DNA from 3 places in the Kitasatospora sp. NPDC059408 genome. Region 1 is predicted to be linked to each of the others. Evidence: riboswitches for the same ligand, from Rfam matches in the RefSeq annotation. Region 1 holds a riboswitch; each other region holds the start of a gene.

Region 1 (5,764 bases):
GCGGCGGCCGCCCGCGGGTCGTCCGCGGCCGTGATGGCGCGCACGACGACGATCCGGCGGGCGCCCGCGGCGAGCACCTCGTCGACGTTGCCCAGGTCGATGCCGCCGATGGCGAACCACGGGCGGTCGGTGGGCTGCTTCGCCGCGTACGAGACGAGACCGAGGCCCGGGGCCGGGCGGCCCGGCTTGGTCGGGGTCGGCCAGACCGGGCCGGTGCAGAAGTAGTCCACGCCGGGCTCGGCGACCGCCGCGTCCACCTCGGACTCGGCGTGGCAGGACCGGCCGATCAGGACGTCCTCGCCGAGGATCGCCCGGGCGGCCGGGACGGGCAGGTCGTCCTGCCCGAGGTGCAGGACGTCCGGCCGGGCCGCGTGGGCGACGTCGGCGCGGTCGTTGACCGAGAGCAGCTTGCCGTGGCGGCGGCAGGCGTCCGCGAAGACCTCCAGGGCCTCCAGCTCCTGCTTGGCCTCCAGGCCCTTGTCCCGGAGCTGGACGATGTCGACCCCGCCGGCCAGCGCCTCGTCCAGGAACTCGGCCAGGTCGCCCTGCTCGCGGCGGGCGTCGGTGCACAGGTACAGCCGGGCCTCGGCCAGCCGCTGACGCGGCGTGTCCGCCGCCATCAGATCAGCATCGCCTGGGCGCGGCGCTTGACCTCGGTGCCACGGTTCTCCCGCAGCGCCTGGATCGGGCTGCCGGGCAGCGACGGGTCCTCGGTGAAGAGCCACTCCAGGATCTCCACGTCGCTGTACCCGCAGTCGCGCAGCACGGTCAGGGTGCCGGACAGGTGCTTGACCAGCCCCTGGCCGTCGATGAACGCCGCAGGGACCTGCAGCGAGTTGTTCGGGCCCCGCCGGACGGCGATCAGGCCGCCGTTGCGGACGAGGTCGCGCACCTCGGTGACGCGGACCCCCCACTGCTCCGAGATGTCGGGCAGGTACATCCACTCGGCGACCAGGGCTTCAATCTTGCTTTCGATCTCACTCACGCCACCAGACTGCCACCTCCGGAGCCCGCCGCGCACCAGCCGCTACCCCGCGACCGCCGATTTCAGCGCCACCGCCGGGTCCGCGGCCCGGGCCGGGTCCAGCGCGGTGCCGCGCTCGATCAGGCGGCGGCCCTGGGTGAGGTCGCGCGGGCGGTCCACGGCCAGCAGCGCGCTCGGCACGCCGTCGCGCAGCCACAGCACCGACCAGGTCGCGTCCTGCGGGGAGCCGCGCCAGAGCAGCTCGTCGCCGTCGGCGTGCCGCCCGGCGTACTGCACCATGCGGCCGAACTGCTCCGACCAGAAGTACGGCACCGGGTCGTACGGCGCGTCCACCCCGAGGACGGCGGCGGCCGCCGCCTCGCCGGACTGCAGCGCGTGGTCCCAGTGCTGGACGGCCAGCCGGGCGCCGGAGCGGACCGACGGGTAGCTGACGCAGTCGCCGGCCGCGAAGACGCCCGGCAGGCTGGTGCGCAGCCGCCCGTCCACGACGACCGCACCGGTCGCGTCCAGCTCGACGCCCGTGCCGGCCAGCCAGTCGGTCGCGGGCCGGGCGCCGATGCCGACCACCACCTCGTCGGCGGGCAGGTGCGAACCGTCGGCCAGCAGCACCGCGCCGGGCTCGACGGCCGCGACGCCGACGCCGCAGCGCAGGTCCACCCCGGCCCCGGCGTACCAGGCGGCCATCGCCGCGCCGACCTCCCCGGGCAGCGCACCGGGAACGGGCGCCGGGCCCGCCTCGACGACGGTCACCTCGCATCCGGCCTCCCGGGCGGCGGTGGCCACCTCCGCGCCGATCCAGCCGGCGCCGACCAGCACCAGGCGCAGGCCGGGCCGCAGCAGCGCGCGCAGGGCGAGCGCGTCGTCCAGGGTGTGCAGGAGGTGGGCGCGCTCGGCGCCGGGCAGGGCGCGCGGGGTCGCGCCGGTGGCGATCACCAGCGATCCGTACGGGAGGTCGCCGGCGTCGGTGTGCAGCACGCCCGGGGTGAGTCCGGTGGCGCGCCGGCCGGTGAGCAGCTCGACGCCGAGGTGCGGGAAGTCGATGTCCAGCGTGGTGGCGTCGCTCTTGCCGAGCAGGACGTCCTTGGAGAGCGGCGGCCGGTCGTACGGCGCGTGCGGCTCCTCCCCGACCAGCACGATCCGCCCCTGCCAGCCGCCCCGCCGCAGCCCCAGCGCACACTGCGCGCCGGCCAGCCCGGCCCCGACGACGACCACCCGATCCGTTCCGCTCAGCTCTGCCACGGCGCCACTGTACTCAGCCGCCCCACGCGCCCCGGCGGCCCGTCCGTCCCGCGCACGGGCGGGCCGCGCCGGGCCCGTCCACCCTTCGTACGGGCCTTCGGCCGGGCGGACCACCGGAGTTATGGTGGGGACACCATCACGGGAGCCCGGCGTACCGGGCTGAGAGGCGGGCTGGCACGGCCCGCGACCGTCCGAACCTGATCCGGGTCATACCGGCGAAGGGAGAAGAGCAGCTTTGACACGCTTGGCACCGGGCAGCCGCGCCGACGTGCTGGTGATCGGCGGGGGCGTCATCGGCCTCGCCGTCGCCTGGCGGGCGGCGCAGCGCGGCCTGGAGGACATCGTCGTGGTCGACCCCTCCCCCGGTCACGGGGCGGCCGGGGTCGCGGCCGGGATGCTCGCCCCGGTCACCGAGCTGCAGTACGGCGAGGAGCCGCTGCTGCGCCTCGGGATGGCCTCGAACGAGCGGTACGCGGCGTTCGCCGCCGAGCTCACCGAGGCGAGCGGCGGCGAGGACACCGGCTACCGCCGGTGCGGCACGGTCGCCGTCGCGCTGGACTCCGACGACCGCGCGGAGCTGCGCGACCTGCACGCCTTCCACGAGCGGCTCGGCCTCGACTCGACCTGGCTGACCGGCCGGGAGGCCCGCAAGCTGGAACCGATGCTGGCCCCCGGCGTGCGCGGCGGCCTGCACGTGGCCGACGACCACCAGGTGGACCCCCGCCGGCTGCTGACCGCGCTGGTCCGCGCCTGCGAACGCGCGGGCGTCGTGTTCCACCGCACCGAGGCCGTCGAGCTGCTGGTCGAGGGTGGCCGCGCGGTCGGCGCCCGGCTCGGCACCGGCGGGACCCTCGCCGCCGACCGGGTCGTCCTCGCCGCCGGCCCGCACAGCCACCGGCTGCCCGGCCTGCCGGAGGACGTGCTGCCGGCGGTCCGTCCGGTCAAGGGGCAGATCCTGCGGCTGCGGATCCCCGACGCCTACCGGCCCTTCCTCAACCGCAACGTCCGCGCGGTCGTGCGCGGGCAGCACCTGTACCTGGTGCCGCGCGAGAACGGCGAGCTGGTGATCGGCGCGACCACCGAGGAGCAGGGCTACGACACCACCGTCACCGCCGGCGGGGTCTACGAACTCCTGCGCGACGCCCACGAGTTGGTCCCCGGCATCACCGAACTCCCGCTCGTCGAGACCTCGGCCGGGCTGCGTCCCGGCTCGCCGGACAACGCACCGCTGCTCGGACCGACCGACCTGCCCGGCCTGGTCGCCGCGACCGGCCACTACCGCAACGGCGTCCTGCTCACCCCGGTCACCGCCGACCTGCTCGCCGACTACCTGGCGACCGGCGAAGTCCCCGAGCTCGCACGGCCGTTCGCACCCTCCCGGTTCTCCCCCGCCCGCTCCACCACGAAGGCCGTCGCATGACCGACATCGCACTGACCGTCAACGGCGAGCCCCGCAAGGTGCCCGCCGCGACCACCCTCGCCGAGGTGGTCACCACCCTCAGCAAGGCCAACACCGGCGTCGCCGCCGCGCTCAACGAGGCCGTGGTGCCGCGTGGTTCGTGGTCCGAGACGCGGCTCTCGGCGGGCGACCGGATCGAGATCCTCACCGCCGTGCAGGGAGGCTGAGCGCCATGGCCGACGACCTCTTCACCATCGCCGGGACGACCTTCACCTCCCGGCTCATCATGGGCACCGGCGGCGCCCCCAGCCTGGAGGTCCTGGAGCAGGCCCTGCGGGTCTCGGGCACCGAGCTGACCACCGTCGCGATGCGCCGGGTCGACGCGACCACCCAGGGCTCCGTCCTGGACGTGCTGACCCGCAACGGCATCCGGGTGCTGCCCAACACGGCCGGCTGCTTCACCGCCGGCGAGGCCGTGCTGACCGCCCGGCTGGCCCGCGAGGCACTCGGCACCGACTGGGTGAAGCTGGAGGTCATCGCCGACGAGCGGACCCTCCTGCCGGACCCGATCGAGCTGCTGGACGCCGCCGAGACCCTCGTCGACGACGGCTTCACGGTGCTCCCGTACACCAACGACGACCCGGTGCTGGCCCGCAAGCTGGAGGACGTCGGCTGCGCGGCGATCATGCCGCTCGGCTCGCCGATCGGCTCCGGCCTCGGCATCCGCAACCCGCACAACTTCCAGCTGATCGTGGAGGGCGCGAACGTCCCGGTCGTCCTGGACGCGGGCGCCGGCACCGCCTCCGACGTCGCGCTGGCGATGGAGCTCGGCTGCTCCGCCGTGATGCTCGCCTCCGCGGTGACCCGCGCACAGGACCCGGTCCTGATGGCCGAGGCCATGCGGCACGCCACCGAGGCCGGCCGCCTCGCCCACCGGGCCGGCCGGATCCCGCGCCGCTTCCACGCGGAGGCCTCCTCCGCGATGGCCGGCCGCGCCGACCTCGACACCCGCGAGCGTCCGGCGTTCTGACGCGGCACCCGTGTCACAAGCCGGTCCCGGAGGCGATGTCCGCCGGGACCGGCCGTGACCCGCCGCACTACACTCCTCGGGTGGACACGGCATGGCGCGACCCCCTGATCGGTACCCTGCTCGACGGCCGGTACCGGGTCGAGCAGCGCATCGCGACCGGCGGCATGTCCACGGTCTACAAGGGCACCGACACCCGGCTCGACCGCGTGCTCGCCCTCAAGGTGATGCACCCCGACCTCGCCGGGGACGAGGGCTTCACCGCCCGCTTCATCCGTGAGGCCAAGGCCGTCGCCCGCCTCGCCCACCCCAACGTGGTCAACGTCTTCGACCAGGGCGCCGACCACGGGAACGTCTTCCTCGCCATGGAGTACGTGCCCGGCCGTACCCTGCGCGACCTGCTGCGCGACCGCGGCGCGCTGTCGATCCGGGCCGCGCTGGACATCATGGAGCCGGTGCTCGCCGCACTCGGCGCCGCCCACCGCGCCGGGCTGGTCCACCGGGACGTCAAGCCGGAGAACGTGCTGATCACCGACGGCGGCCTGGTCAAGGTCGCCGACTTCGGCCTGGTCCGGGTCCTGGGCAGCGCCGACGGCGCCCCCACCTCGACGACCACCGCCACCGGCGGCACCGTCATGGGCACCGTCTCCTACCTCGCGCCCGAGCAGATCCTCCCGGACGCCCCCACCGACCAGCGCGTGGACGTCTACGCGGCCGGCATCCTGCTGTACGAGATGCTCACCGGCACGCGCCCGCACACCGGCGACAACCCCGTCCAGGTCATGTACAAGCACCTGCACGAGGACGTCCCCCCACCCTCGCGCAGCGTCCCGACCGTCCCCCCGGCGCTCGACGCGATAGTGCTCGGCGCCTGCGCCCGGACCCCCGACACCCGCCCGTACGACGCCGTCGAGCTGCTGGCCACCCTGCAGCGGGTCCGGCGCGAGCTCGGCCCGGCCGAGCTGGACGCCGAGCCGCCGACGTCCACCAGGCCCAGCCCGCGCTACCCGACCAGCGAGCCGACCTCGGTGATCCAGCGCACGCCGCAGGCCGCCCCGCACCAGCTGCCGCTCCCCCTCCCGCAGCCGGTCGAGCCGCCCGTGGCCGAGCGCAC
Region 2 (5,764 bases), on a different contig from region 1:
TGCCGAGGGATGGATGCCCCTTGGTAATGCGTCGGAAACGACCGCGCGACGATCCCGCGAGCCCATTTCGAGCAGCGCGACCGAGGGTGGGCGGGAGGTCATTCCCCGCTCACCCTCCGTCGCGCCGGCGCACGATTTCCGGCAAGAAACGTGCGCGGAAGGTTTGAATGCCGACCGGATCGGTCGGGTTCGGCGATCAGGTTCCGACAGAGCGGTCGGCACCCACCGGGATCCGTGGGACCCGTGGGCGCTCCGGGGCCCTCAGCGGCCGAGCTGCGCCAGCACCTGCGCGGGCTTGTTGGTGATGATCGCCGACACCCCGAGCTCCAGGCACAGGTCCACGTCGGCCGGCTCGTCGACCGTCCACACGTGCACCTCGTGGCCCAGCTCGCGCAGCCGCGGCACCAGGTCGGGCTTGGCCCGCACCAGGTCGATGCCGGGCCCGGCGATCCGCGCCCCGCCGGGCAGCGGCCGGCCCTCCCGCAGCCGGCCGAGCAGCGGCAGCATCCGCTCGATCAGGAACACCCGCGGGTAGTCCGGCGCGGCGGCGGCCACCCGGTCCAGCGCGATCGACGAGAAGCTCATGATCCGGGCGGACGGGCGGTCGCCCTCGCGGGTGCCGGAGATCTTGAACCGTTCGAGCATCCGGAGCAGCTCGGCCTCGACCCGGCCGCGGAAGCGCACCGGGTGCTTGGTCTCGATCGCCAGGTCCACCGGCCGTCCGCAGTCCACGACCAGCTCCAGCAGCCGCTCCAGGGTCAGCACGCCGCGCAGCTCGGGGTCGGTGCTGGGCCGGCCGGTCTTCCAGGCGCCGAAGTCGTAGTCCTGCAGCTCGGCGAGCGTCATCGCCGAGACGGTGCCGCGGCCGTTGGAGACCCGGCCGATGCGGCGGTCGTGCACGCAGACCAGCTCGCCGTCGGCAGTCACCCGGACGTCGCACTCGACGGCGTCCGCGCCCTCCTCGAGGGCCCGCCGGTAGGCGGCCAGGGTGTGCTCGGGCAGGGCGTCCGAGGAGCCGCGGTGGGCGACTACCTGGACGGACGGCGCGGTGCGCGGGGCCGTCGAAGACAGATCTGGGCTGGTCACGCCGTCAACGATAGGCGGAGCAGGTGACGCGGAGGCGAAGACGGTCCCAACCCGAGGGGCCGTCCTCGCCTCCCGTCCCTCAGTGCTGCGGGGTGCGCCGGCTCAGCGGGGTGAGCGCCCAGGTGACCAGCGCGGGCACCGCGAAGGCGAACAGCGAGGCCGACGTCCACTCCTGCGGGGTGAAGTGCAGCGCCCCCTGGGCCGAGGTCCAGAAGTCGGTCCACCAGCCGGCCACCGGGGTCGGCGCGATGAACTGGTAGACCGCGAAGCCGAGCACCCACGGCAGCAGCATCAGCCAGCGCGAGGGCGCCTCGGCGGTGAGGTTCCAGCCGTTGCGGCCGGCGCCGAAGAAGTAGTCCACCGCCAGCACGGCCAGCAGCGGCACGAAGACCGAGCCGATCAGGCCGAGGAAGTTGGTGTACGTGTCGGTGAACTTGTCGATCCGCAGCGCCAGCACGGTGGTCAGCAGGCCGATCGCGCCGGACAGCACCCGGCGGTCCGCCCGCGGCAGCAGGTTCTGCACCGACATCGCGGTCGAGTACACGTTGGCGAAGGACTGGTCCGTCTCGCGCAGCACCAGCACCAGCAGGAACAGCCAGCCCGCCCAGACGCCGAGGAAGGAGTCGAAGATCTTGTTCGGGTCGCCGTCGGACTGCAGCAGCGCCATCAGGCCCAGCGCGTAGCACCACACCTGGGCGACGGTGTAGCCGGAGAAGCTGCCCCAGAACGCCGAGCGCGGCGTGCGCGAGTGCCGCGTGTAGTCGGCGGCGAGCGGGACGAAGGAGATCGACACCGCGATCATCGCGTCGGTGGCGCCCAGGAAGCCGTGCCAGTTGCCCTTGCCCGGGTCGGGCACGCCGTGCCGGCCCAGCTGGACGGTCAGGTAGACCATCGCGACGGCGACGGCGCCCGCCACGAAGCGCCGCAGCACCCGGATCGAGCCGAGCGGCCAGATCGTCAGCACGGTGGTCAGCCCGCCCGCGAGCAGGACGAACAGCCACCGGTAGCCGTCCGTGTGGGCGACCGTCTGCGCGCCCGCCGCGATCGTCAGGAGCTCGAACACGCCCCAGCCGATGCACTGGACGATGTTCAGCACCGTCGGGACGTACGAGAGCCGGGTGCCGAACAGCCCGCGCAGGTTCGCCATCGCCGGTGCGCCGGTGCGGGCGCCGATCAGCGCGGCCACGCCGAGCATCGCGGTGCCCACCGCGGTGCCGGCCACGATCGCGGTGCCCGCGGCGGCCAGCGACAGCTCGCTGCCCGGGGCGCCGAGCACGGTGGCGGCGGTGGAGAAGCCGATCAGGCTGACGCCGAGGTTCATCCACAGCGCGAAGTGGTCGCGGAAACGCAGCGTGCGCGGCGGCTCGGCGTCGAGGACGAGTGGCGCCTCGGCCTTCTCCGGCCGGTCCAGCAGCGCGGTCGCGGCGGCGGTCCCGCCGGTTCCGGGCCCGTCGTGACCGGTCGTGGACGATTCGGAGAAACCCTTGGACTCGGGCGCGCCCGAAGAAGAGGATGGCGAAGCAGGCGGCATGGCCGATACTCCCTACGCCGGCATTACCCGGACAGGTTCCGGCGGTCAACGCCCCCTCGACGGTCCGCCCGGGATCCCGTGGCGTACGGTCGACCAGCGCACTCTCAGCCTGGAAGGTCCAAGCTCCCGCGTGTCAGTTTGGAGCGACAGGCTAACCGGCACCGGGGCGAACGCCCAAGGCCAGGGGGCGTGCGGTCCGCATCGCGGGACGTTCGGCGGGGGTGGGGGAGCCGCCGCCGGGAACGTGTCGTCGAGCGGAGGCGTCGGTCCCGCCTAAGGATTCTTATGAGTTCTTCAGAGGGGTCCTTACGGCAATCGAATCGGCAGTGCGAAAAACTATGGTCCTTGGTTCTGTCAGCTATGGAGGTCGTCCGTGAGCACCGAGCGCGAGGTTGGGCCCACCGGGCCGCAGGGGGAGCAGCCCTCGGGCACCGAGGCCGCGGCAGCGGCCGCGGCTCCGGACGGGCACAAGCCCACCATGGCCTTCGGCAGGATCCCCGAGCCCGAGGCCCCGGCGGACGCCGCGCCGGCCGACGGCGGGCACAAGCCGACCATGGCCTTCGGCCGGGTGCCCGAGCCCGAGGCCCCGGCGGACGCCGCGCCGGCCGAGGGCGGGCACAAGCCCACCATGGCCTTCACCAAGGTCCCCGCCCCGGAGGCGGCGCCCGTCGCCCCCGCTGCGCCCGCGGCGGCCCCCGCCGCGCCCGCCGAGGCGCCGGTCGCGCCGGTCGCACCGGTCGCACCGGTCGCACCGGTCGCCGAGAGCGGCTACATCGACGCCCCGCCGCCGGTCCTGCCGCCCGCCCCGGCCGCGGCACCGGCTGCGCCCGTCGCCCCGGCCGCGCCCGCCGCGCCCGTCGGCGAGGCCACCCCGGTCCTGCCGCCGGTCGCCAACCCGTACGCGACGCCGACCCACGGCGTCCCCGCCGCCAGCGCCCACGACCCGTACGCCGCCCCCGGCGCCCAGCACCCGTTCGGCGCCGGCCGCCCGCTCGGCGGCTGGGGCGCGGGGCACGACACCACCGCCGCGCACGGCATTCCCGGCTACCCGGGCGCCCCCGGTGCGCCCGGCGGTCCCGCGGGCCCGCTCGGTTACCCGGCGGACTACCCCGGCGGCCCGGCCGGCCCCGGCGGTCCCCGCAAGAAGCGCGGCGGCCTGGTCGCCCTGATCGCCGCCGTCGCCCTCGTGGCGGGCATCGCCGGCGGTGCCGTCGGCGTGGCGGTCTCGGGCAACGGCAACTCCGTCGCCTCCGCGGACGACCACCGCAGCACCACCATCCAGGCCAGCAACACCCAGAAGAACGAGCCCGCCCCCGGCTCGATCGCCGCCATCGCGCAGAAGGCGCTGCCGAGCGTCGTCACCATCAAGGCGCAGAACAGCAGCGAGTCGGGCACCGGCACCGGCTTCGTCTTCGACACCGAGGGCCACATCCTCACCAACAACCACGTGGTGGCGCCCGCCGTCACCGGCGGCGGCGGCAAACTGACCGTCAAGTTCGCCGACGGCTCCTCCTACAGCGCCTCCGTGCTCGGCCGCGCCGAGGGCTACGACGTGGCCGTCGTCAAGATCGACAACCCGCCGAAGGAGAAGCTGAGCCCGCTCACGCTGGCCGATTCCGACAAGGTCAACGTCGGCGACGCCACCATCGCGATCGGCGCGCCGTACGGCCTGGAGTCGACCGTCACCAGCGGCATCATCAGCGCCAAGGACCGCCCGGTCGCCTCCGGCGACGAGACCGGCGCCCAGGCCTCCTACATGAACGCCCTGCAGACCGACGCCTCGATCAACCCCGGCAACTCCGGCGGCCCGCTGCTCGACTCCAGCGGCGCCGTGGTCGGCATCAACTCGGCGATCCAGTCCAACGCCTCCGCCAACGGGCGGGCCGGCAGCATCGGGCTCGGCTTCGCCATCCCGATCAACCAGGCCAAGTGGGTCGCCGACACCCTGATCAAGACCGGCAAGCCGGTCTACGCCCAGCTCCAGGTGCTGCGCAACGACGACTACAAGGGCGACGGGGCGCAGATCCAGACCCGCGACATCCAGGGCCAGCCCGCCGTCACCCCCGGCGGCGCCGCCGACAAGGCCGGCCTCAAGCCCGGCGACGTCATCACCAAGCTCAACGGTGCCCCGATCGAGAACGGCCCGGCCCTGGTCAGCCGGATCTGGACGCACAAGCCCGGCGAGACCGTCGACGTCGAGTACCAGCGCAACGGCCAGACCATGACCACCAAGGTCACCCTCGGCTCGCGGGAGGGCGACACCCCGAGCTGACCCGGCGCCCGGAAACCGTGTGCACCGAACCCCGCCGGACCCGTTAGGCTGACCTCCGCCTGGAGAGCTGCCCGAGCGGCCTAAGGGAACAGTCTTGAAAACTGTCGTGGCGTGACCCGTCACCGTGGGTTCGAATCCCACGCTCTCCGCTGGTAGAGAACACACAGCTCAGGGCGGGTATCGGCAAGCTGCCGATACCCGCCCTTTTCGATTCCGTCCCGGGCTGTCCCACCCGTGTGCCGGGTCCGGTCAGGGTGCGTGGGCCAGTTGTGGGCCACGGCGACGCCACGTGGGAGGCAAAATCACGGGCCTTGGGGCGGTATGACGCTGCTCAGCGTTCCATAGGTGCGACCAGGTACCGCACGATGAACATCAGCGAGATCGGCAGGAGGCCGACGACGATGGCCTGCGGCACCGACATTCCTGTGCACCAGCCCGCGACGGCCGTGAGCGCGGATAGGGCAAGGGAGGCAGCAAACCAGTACGGCACCCTCAACGACTGACGGCGGCGGTTCGCCGACGGCCGGCGTCTCGGCTGACTGGGACTCAGTGGGTGATCGTGTGTCACGATGGCGATGTCCTTCGGGTGAGATTGGGATCCAACTCGGCAGGGCAGCACACCGAGAGGCCGCCGTGCATGGCGGCCTCTCGGCTTTTCCGTGCCTGAACGATAGGCCAACTTGGGCACGTTGAAAAACTGATCAACACCGAGGGCTTTGCGAATTTTCAGTGTTGTCGCGCAGTGTAGTCGTTGGAGTGATGTTGTCAGTTGTCAGTGTTTTAAGGGTGGAGTGCACCTTCCCAGGCTGCTGTGCTGACGTACTGCGTCTCGGCAGGTCAGGGGCCTCGCGTCCCAAGAGCGTCTCTTCTTTCGG
Region 3 (5,764 bases), on a different contig from region 1:
CGGCCTTCGGGGCCAGTGCCGAACAGGCCGCCGAGGAGGCGGTGCTGCCGACCACCCGGGCCTACACCAGCTACCTGCTCGCGACCGTCTACGGCGGCTCCTTCGCGGAGGCGCTCGGCGCGGTGCTGCCCTGCTACTGGATCTACGCCCGGGTCGGCGAGGCACTGCTCGCCCAGGGCTCGCCGGACCCGCTCTACGCCAAGTGGATCGCCACCTACGGCGACGAGGCGTTCCAGTCGGTGGTGCGGCGCGTGCTGGCGCTCGCGGACCGGATCGGCGAGGAGCTCTCCCCCGTCGAGCGCCGCCGGGTGGTCGAGCACTTCACGACGACCTCGCGCTACGAGTGGATGTTCTGGGACGCCGCGTGGCGCGGTGAGCGCTGGCCGGTCTGACGCTTCCGGGGCGGTTCCCCAGGGTCATCCCCGGGGGCCGGGGTCGGGGTGATCTCGGGGTTCTCTCCGGGCCGTTGGGCCTCGTTCCGGCACTGGCGCCCCCGTACGATCGACGTATCGAAAGCAAGCGGGATGCGGCACCGAAGGGGCGGCCGGCCCGAGGGGAGAGAAGGAACGGACATGGCTGAGCTCTGGAAGTCGCTGCCCTCCTGGGTGCGCAACATCGTCGTGCCGGTGCTGGTCCTGGTGCTGGCCTGGAACGTCGTGACCTTCGTGTTCGGTGTGGTCGGCGCGCTGCTGGGCCTGCTGATCAAGCTGCTGGTCGTGGTCGGCATCGGGGCGGCCGTGGTCATCCTGGTGAAGAAGGCGGCGAAGCTCTGACGACGCTCCGGCGTCGACGCCGAGGCCCGGCACCCCGTCGTGGGGGTGCCGGGCCTCGGCCGTCGCGGTGCGGGACCGCGCCGGGTCACTCCTCGATGCGGACCTGCTGCACCACCGGCGCCTTGGCGTCGGCCGGCGCGTCGGCCGGGGCCTCCTTCATGGTGCTCAGCAGCTGGCGGGCCAGGCCGAGGCCGGTGCCGCCCATGGTGAGCGCCTTCGCGAACATCTCGCCCATGCCGTCCGCGCCGTTGAGCAGCACCATGTGCTCGACGTTGCCGAAGGACTCGGCCGCGGCCCGGACGATCTCCGGCCACTTCTCCGCCAACTCCTGCGCCACGACGGCGTCCTGGTTCTCGGCGAGGGCCGCGGCGCGGGCCCGGATGCCCTCGGCGTTGGCCAGCCCGAGCGCCCGGGCCGCCTCGGCGTCCGCCAGACCGCGGGCCTCGACGGCCGCGGCCTCCGCCTGACCGGTGGCCCTGGTCGCCTCGGCGGCGGCCAGGCCGCGCAGCTTGGTGGCCTCCGCCTCGGCCGCCGCGGCGACCTTCACCTGGCTGGCGTCGGCCGCCGCCCGCAGCTCGGTCTCCCGGGCGTGCGCCTGGGCCGAGGAGATCCGGGCGTCACGGTCGGCGTCGGCCTTGGTGCGGGTCTCGTACGCCTTGGCGTCGGCCGGCTTGCGGACGTCGATCTGGAGCTGCTGCTCCTTGCGCTGGGCCTCCAGCTCGGCGACCTTCGTCTCCTGGACGACGACCTCCTGGCGGGCGGCCGCCTCGGCGAGCGGTCCGGCCTGCCGGGCGCGGGCGCTCGCGGTGTCCATCTCGGCCTGGTAGGAGGCCTGCTGGATCTCGCTGTTGCGGGTGGCCTCGGCCTTGCGGGCGAACGCCTCCTGCTCCGCCTCGGTGGCCTCGCGGTCGGCGGCGGCGGCCGCGATGCGGGCGTCGCGCTGGACGGCCGCGGCGTGCGGGGCGGCGAGGTTGCGGATGTACCCGGTCGGGTCCAGGATCTCCTGGATCTGCAGCGAGTCGATGATCAGACCGAGCTTCTCCATCTCGGCGCCCGAGGCGGCCCGGGTCTCGCCGGTCAGCCGCTCGCGGTCGCGGATCATGTCCTCGACCGTCAGCCCGCCGACGATGGAGCGCAGGTGACCGGCGAACACGTTGTGCACCCGCTGGCCCATCATCTTCTGCTGGTCCAGGAAACGCCGGGCGGCGTTGGCGATCGACACCGAGTCGTCGCCGACCTTGAAGATGACGACACCCTTGACGTGCACCGGGATGCCCTGCTGCGTCACGCACTCGACGTCCAGCTCGGCCTCGTTGAGGTCCAGCGACAGGCGGCGCACCGCCTGCATGCCCGGGACGACGAAGGTGCCCCGCCCGGTGACGATCCGGAAGCCCAGGCCGTCCCCGTGCTTCGACCCGGAGATGATCAGTGCCTCGTTCGGCTCGGCGACCCGCCACATGAGCTTGAACAGGATGATCACAACGATGATGGAGGCCACCACGGCCCCCGCGACGACGCCGATAACCATCGGCCGACTCCCCCTTCAAGGCACACCGCTCCGTGGCTGCGCGTGGTTGTGCAGGAGTGCGCGGACGCGGTGGCAGCGGAGATTCTGCGCCTGTTCGTGCGCGTGCGCCAGTAGGTGACGTCGTGACTTCGTCCCGGTCCTGTCACGGGCCCGGTGACGAGGGAGGATCGTCCGTCAGAGGGGCGACACGAACACCGTGCGCGGCGCCTGGTACTCGACCACGATCACCTGCGTGCCCGTCGGCAGCGGATCCCCCGGCACCGCCAGGTACGCCAGGAACGCCTCCGTCCCCTGACGCTCGGGCACGTGCACCAGCACCTCCCCGACCAGTCCCGCGCCGACCTTCCCCGTGACCCGTCCCGTCAGTCCGATCATGGGCTTCAGTCTGCGCTCGCCGCCCGCCCACCGGAAGCCCTCTGGACCTGCGGCGATCCTCTCGCTACGGTGTTGGGCGTCATGTGCAGGCAACACCGCCTGCGGACGCGGGAGCTCGGAGCACCGGGCTGAGAGGGCGCTGAACGGTCCGTCGACGGACGGCCGGGACGCTGCGCCGACCGCAGGAACCTGGACCGGGTAATGCCGGCGTAGGGAGTGAAGGTCAGATGACCACGTTCGACGCACAGCCGCAGTCTGCCCAGAGCGCCCCCAGCAGCGAGCGCACCGGCTACCCGACCCCGGCCTGGCGCAAGGCCCACCGCGAGGGATCCCGCCCCGATCTGCGGGTCCCGTTCCGCGAGGTGGTGCTCACCAACGGCAAGACCGTTCCGCTGTACGACACCTCCGGCCCGTACACCGACCCCGCCTACGAGCCCGACGTGCGCCGCGGCCTGCCCGCCCTGCGCGACGCGTGGATCCGCCAGCGCGGCGACGTCGAGGAGTACGACGGTCGCGAGGCCCGCCCCGAGGACGACGGCATCAAGCACACCTCGCCGCGCGGCGGGAACCTGCGCAACCTCGACGCCGTCTTCCCCGGCCGCCCCCGCCGCCCGCTGCGCGGCCGCGGCGGCGCCGCCGTGACCCAACTCGCCTACGCCAAGCGCGGGATCGTCACGCCGGAGATGGAGTTCGTCGCCCTGCGCGAGGGCCTGGCCCCCGAGTTCGTGCGCGACGAGGTGGCCCGCGGCAGGGCCGTCATCCCGGTGAACGTGAACCACCCCGAGGTGGAGCCGGCGATCATCGGCACCAACTTCCTGGTGAAGATCAACGCCAACATCGGCAACTCCGCCGTCACCTCCTCGATCGAGGAGGAGGTGGAGAAGATGACCTGGGCCACCCGTTGGGGCGCCGACACCGTCATGGACCTCTCCACCGGCCGCAACATCCACACCACCCGCGAGTGGATCCTGCGCAACTCCCCCGTGCCGATCGGCACCGTGCCGCTGTACCAGGCCCTGGAGAAGGTCGACGGCAGGGCCGAGGAGCTGAGCTGGGAGGTCTACCGGGACACCATCATCGAGCAGTGCGAGCAGGGCGTCGACTACATGACCGTCCACGCCGGCGTGCTGCTGCGGTACGTCCCGCTGACCGCCCGCCGCAAGACCGGCATCGTCTCGCGCGGCGGCTCGATCATGGCCGCGTGGTGCCTCGCGCACCACAAGGAGAACTTCCTCTACACGAACTTCGAGGAGCTCTGCGACATCCTCGCCGCCTACGACGTCACCTTCTCGCTCGGTGACGGCCTGCGGCCCGGCTCCATCGCCGACGCCAACGACGAGGCGCAGTTCGCCGAGCTGCAGACCCTCGGCGAGCTCGGCCGGATCGCCCGCGAGCGCGACGTCCAGGTGATGATCGAGGGCCCGGGCCACGTCCCGATGCACAAGATCAAGGAGAACATGGATCTCCAGAAGGAGATCTGCGACGAGGCGCCGTTCTACACGCTCGGCCCCCTCACCACGGACGTCGCCCCCGGCTACGACCACATCACCTCCGGCATCGGCGCCGCGATGATCGCCTGGTGGGGCACCGCGATGCTCTGCTACGTGACGCCCAAGGAGCACCTGGGCCTGCCCAACCGGGACGACGTCAAGACCGGCGTGATCACCTACAAGATCGCCGCCCACGCCGCCGACCTCGCCAAGGGCCACCCCGGCGCCCAGGCCTGGGACGACGCCCTCTCCGACGCCCGCTTCGAGTTCCGCTGGGAGGACCAGTTCAACCTGGCCCTCGACCCGGAGACCGCGCGCGACTTCCACGACGAGACCCTCCCCGCCGAGCCGGCCAAGACCGCGCACTTCTGCTCGATGTGCGGCCCGAAGTTCTGCTCGATGAAGATCTCGCAGAAGATCCGCGACGAGCACGGCGACGGCTCCACGGCCGTCGGCACCGAGTTCGACGCCGAGGCGCTGGCCGGCATGCAGGCCATGTCCGAGGAGTTCAAGGCCCACGGCAACAAGGTCTACCTGCCGATGGCGGACTGACCGCCGCCGCCCCAGAGCCGGCCCGCGTTCCTCCGGGGGGAGAGCGCGGGCCGTTTTCCTTTCCACCCGGCGGCCTCGGACGGGTTCCGGCCTTTGCCGCCACGCCGTCGTGCGTCCGGGGGAAATCGGAGGCACCCTGGGGGGAAGGCCGACCAAGGAGGCAGCGATGGGCAGCCCGATCAAGGGGACCGATCCGAGCGACGAGACGAACCGGGACGCCAAGGCGTCCCCGCGGCAGCTGTACAGCGGTGGCGAGCGGCCCTTCGACCCCGAGGACCTGGTCATGGCGTCCGGGCAGGACGTCACGCCCGAGCGCCTCGCGTGGGCCAGGCGGCAGATCGACGAGAAGGGCGCGGCGGCGCTCGAACGCTACCTGCCGTAGCGGCCGCTCCGGGGTCCTGCGCGCTGCCCCGGGCGTGGCCCGGGGCAGCGGTGCGTCAGCCGACCTCGTCGGGGCCGGTGAAGCCCGGCGGGGTGTAGCCGGGGGTGCTGAAGTCGGGCGGGGTGAAGGCGGCGGGGCGGGAGGCGCGGCCCTCGGGGTCGGTGAGGCCGTCGGGGCCCGGGCTGGTGTAGCCCGGCGGGGTGTAGCCGGGGCTGGTGAAGTCCGGGCGCTGGGCGGGGACGGCCGGGAGGCCGGCGTGCAGGTAGGGGAGGAGGCCGCGGTCGCGCAGGGCGGTGCGCCAGGCGCGGCGGGCGGCGGCGAGCTCGGCGGCGAGGTCGGGGTCGGTGCCCGCGGGGGCGCCGGAGCCGTCGCGTAACGCGGTGAGGACGAGCCCGACGAGGCCGACGGTCATCGCGACGATCCCGGCCGCGAGCGCGATCCAGCCCGCGGTGAGCAGGGAGCGGGCGAGGACGAGCCCGGGGTCGGCGGCGCGCAGGGCGTACCCGAGGAGCAGCAGGACCAGCGCCGCGGCCCAGGCCAGGATCGGGGTGAGCACGGTGAGGACCGGGAAGAGCCCGGCGCCGCCGTCGGCGGAGCGCAGCTGGGAGAGCAGGCCGGGGGCGGCCGGCTCGGCGCCCTCGGCGGGCGGGGGCGTGCTGCGCAG

The links. A riboswitch is a leader RNA that binds a small molecule or an ion and turns the genes downstream of it on or off. The one in region 1 is predicted to bind thiamine pyrophosphate.
Region 2: another riboswitch for thiamine pyrophosphate. It lies ahead of ACFXDE_RS29285 (purine-cytosine permease family protein); the one in region 1 lies ahead of thiO (glycine oxidase ThiO).
Region 3: another riboswitch for thiamine pyrophosphate. It lies ahead of thiC (phosphomethylpyrimidine synthase ThiC); the one in region 1 lies ahead of thiO (glycine oxidase ThiO).

The regions. Positions count from the first base shown of each region.
Region 1 covers NZ_JBHYWI010000092.1:17,356-23,119, reverse strand. Annotated here, with positions in the region: gene thiE (thiamine phosphate synthase) at 1-620, opposite strand, end outside; gene ACFXDE_RS37685 (Rv2175c family DNA-binding protein) at 620-985, opposite strand; gene ACFXDE_RS37680 (NAD(P)/FAD-dependent oxidoreductase) at 1,028-2,224, opposite strand; TPP riboswitch at 2,353-2,465, shown strand; gene thiO (glycine oxidase ThiO) at 2,460-3,644, shown strand; gene thiS (sulfur carrier protein ThiS) at 3,641-3,850, shown strand; gene ACFXDE_RS37665 (thiazole synthase) at 3,856-4,653, shown strand; gene pknB (Stk1 family PASTA domain-containing Ser/Thr kinase) at 4,734-5,764, shown strand, end outside.
Region 2 covers NZ_JBHYWI010000052.1:31,032-36,795, forward strand. Annotated here, with positions in the region: gene ACFXDE_RS29280 (glycerophosphodiester phosphodiesterase family protein) at 262-1,086, opposite strand; gene ACFXDE_RS29285 (purine-cytosine permease family protein) at 1,166-2,617, opposite strand; TPP riboswitch at 2,610-2,757, opposite strand; gene ACFXDE_RS29290 (S1C family serine protease) at 2,991-4,889, shown strand; tRNA gene ACFXDE_RS29295 (tRNA-Ser) at 4,951-5,038, shown strand.
Region 3 covers NZ_JBHYWI010000048.1:37,097-42,860, forward strand. Annotated here, with positions in the region: gene tenA (thiaminase II) at 1-392, shown strand, start outside; gene ACFXDE_RS28095 (DUF5326 family protein) at 573-773, shown strand; gene ACFXDE_RS28100 (SPFH domain-containing protein) at 859-2,301, opposite strand; gene ACFXDE_RS28105 (hypothetical protein) at 2,476-2,676, opposite strand; TPP riboswitch at 2,774-2,909, shown strand; gene thiC (phosphomethylpyrimidine synthase ThiC) at 2,904-4,718, shown strand; gene ACFXDE_RS28115 (hypothetical protein) at 4,885-5,100, shown strand; gene ACFXDE_RS28120 (hypothetical protein) at 5,156-5,764, opposite strand, start outside.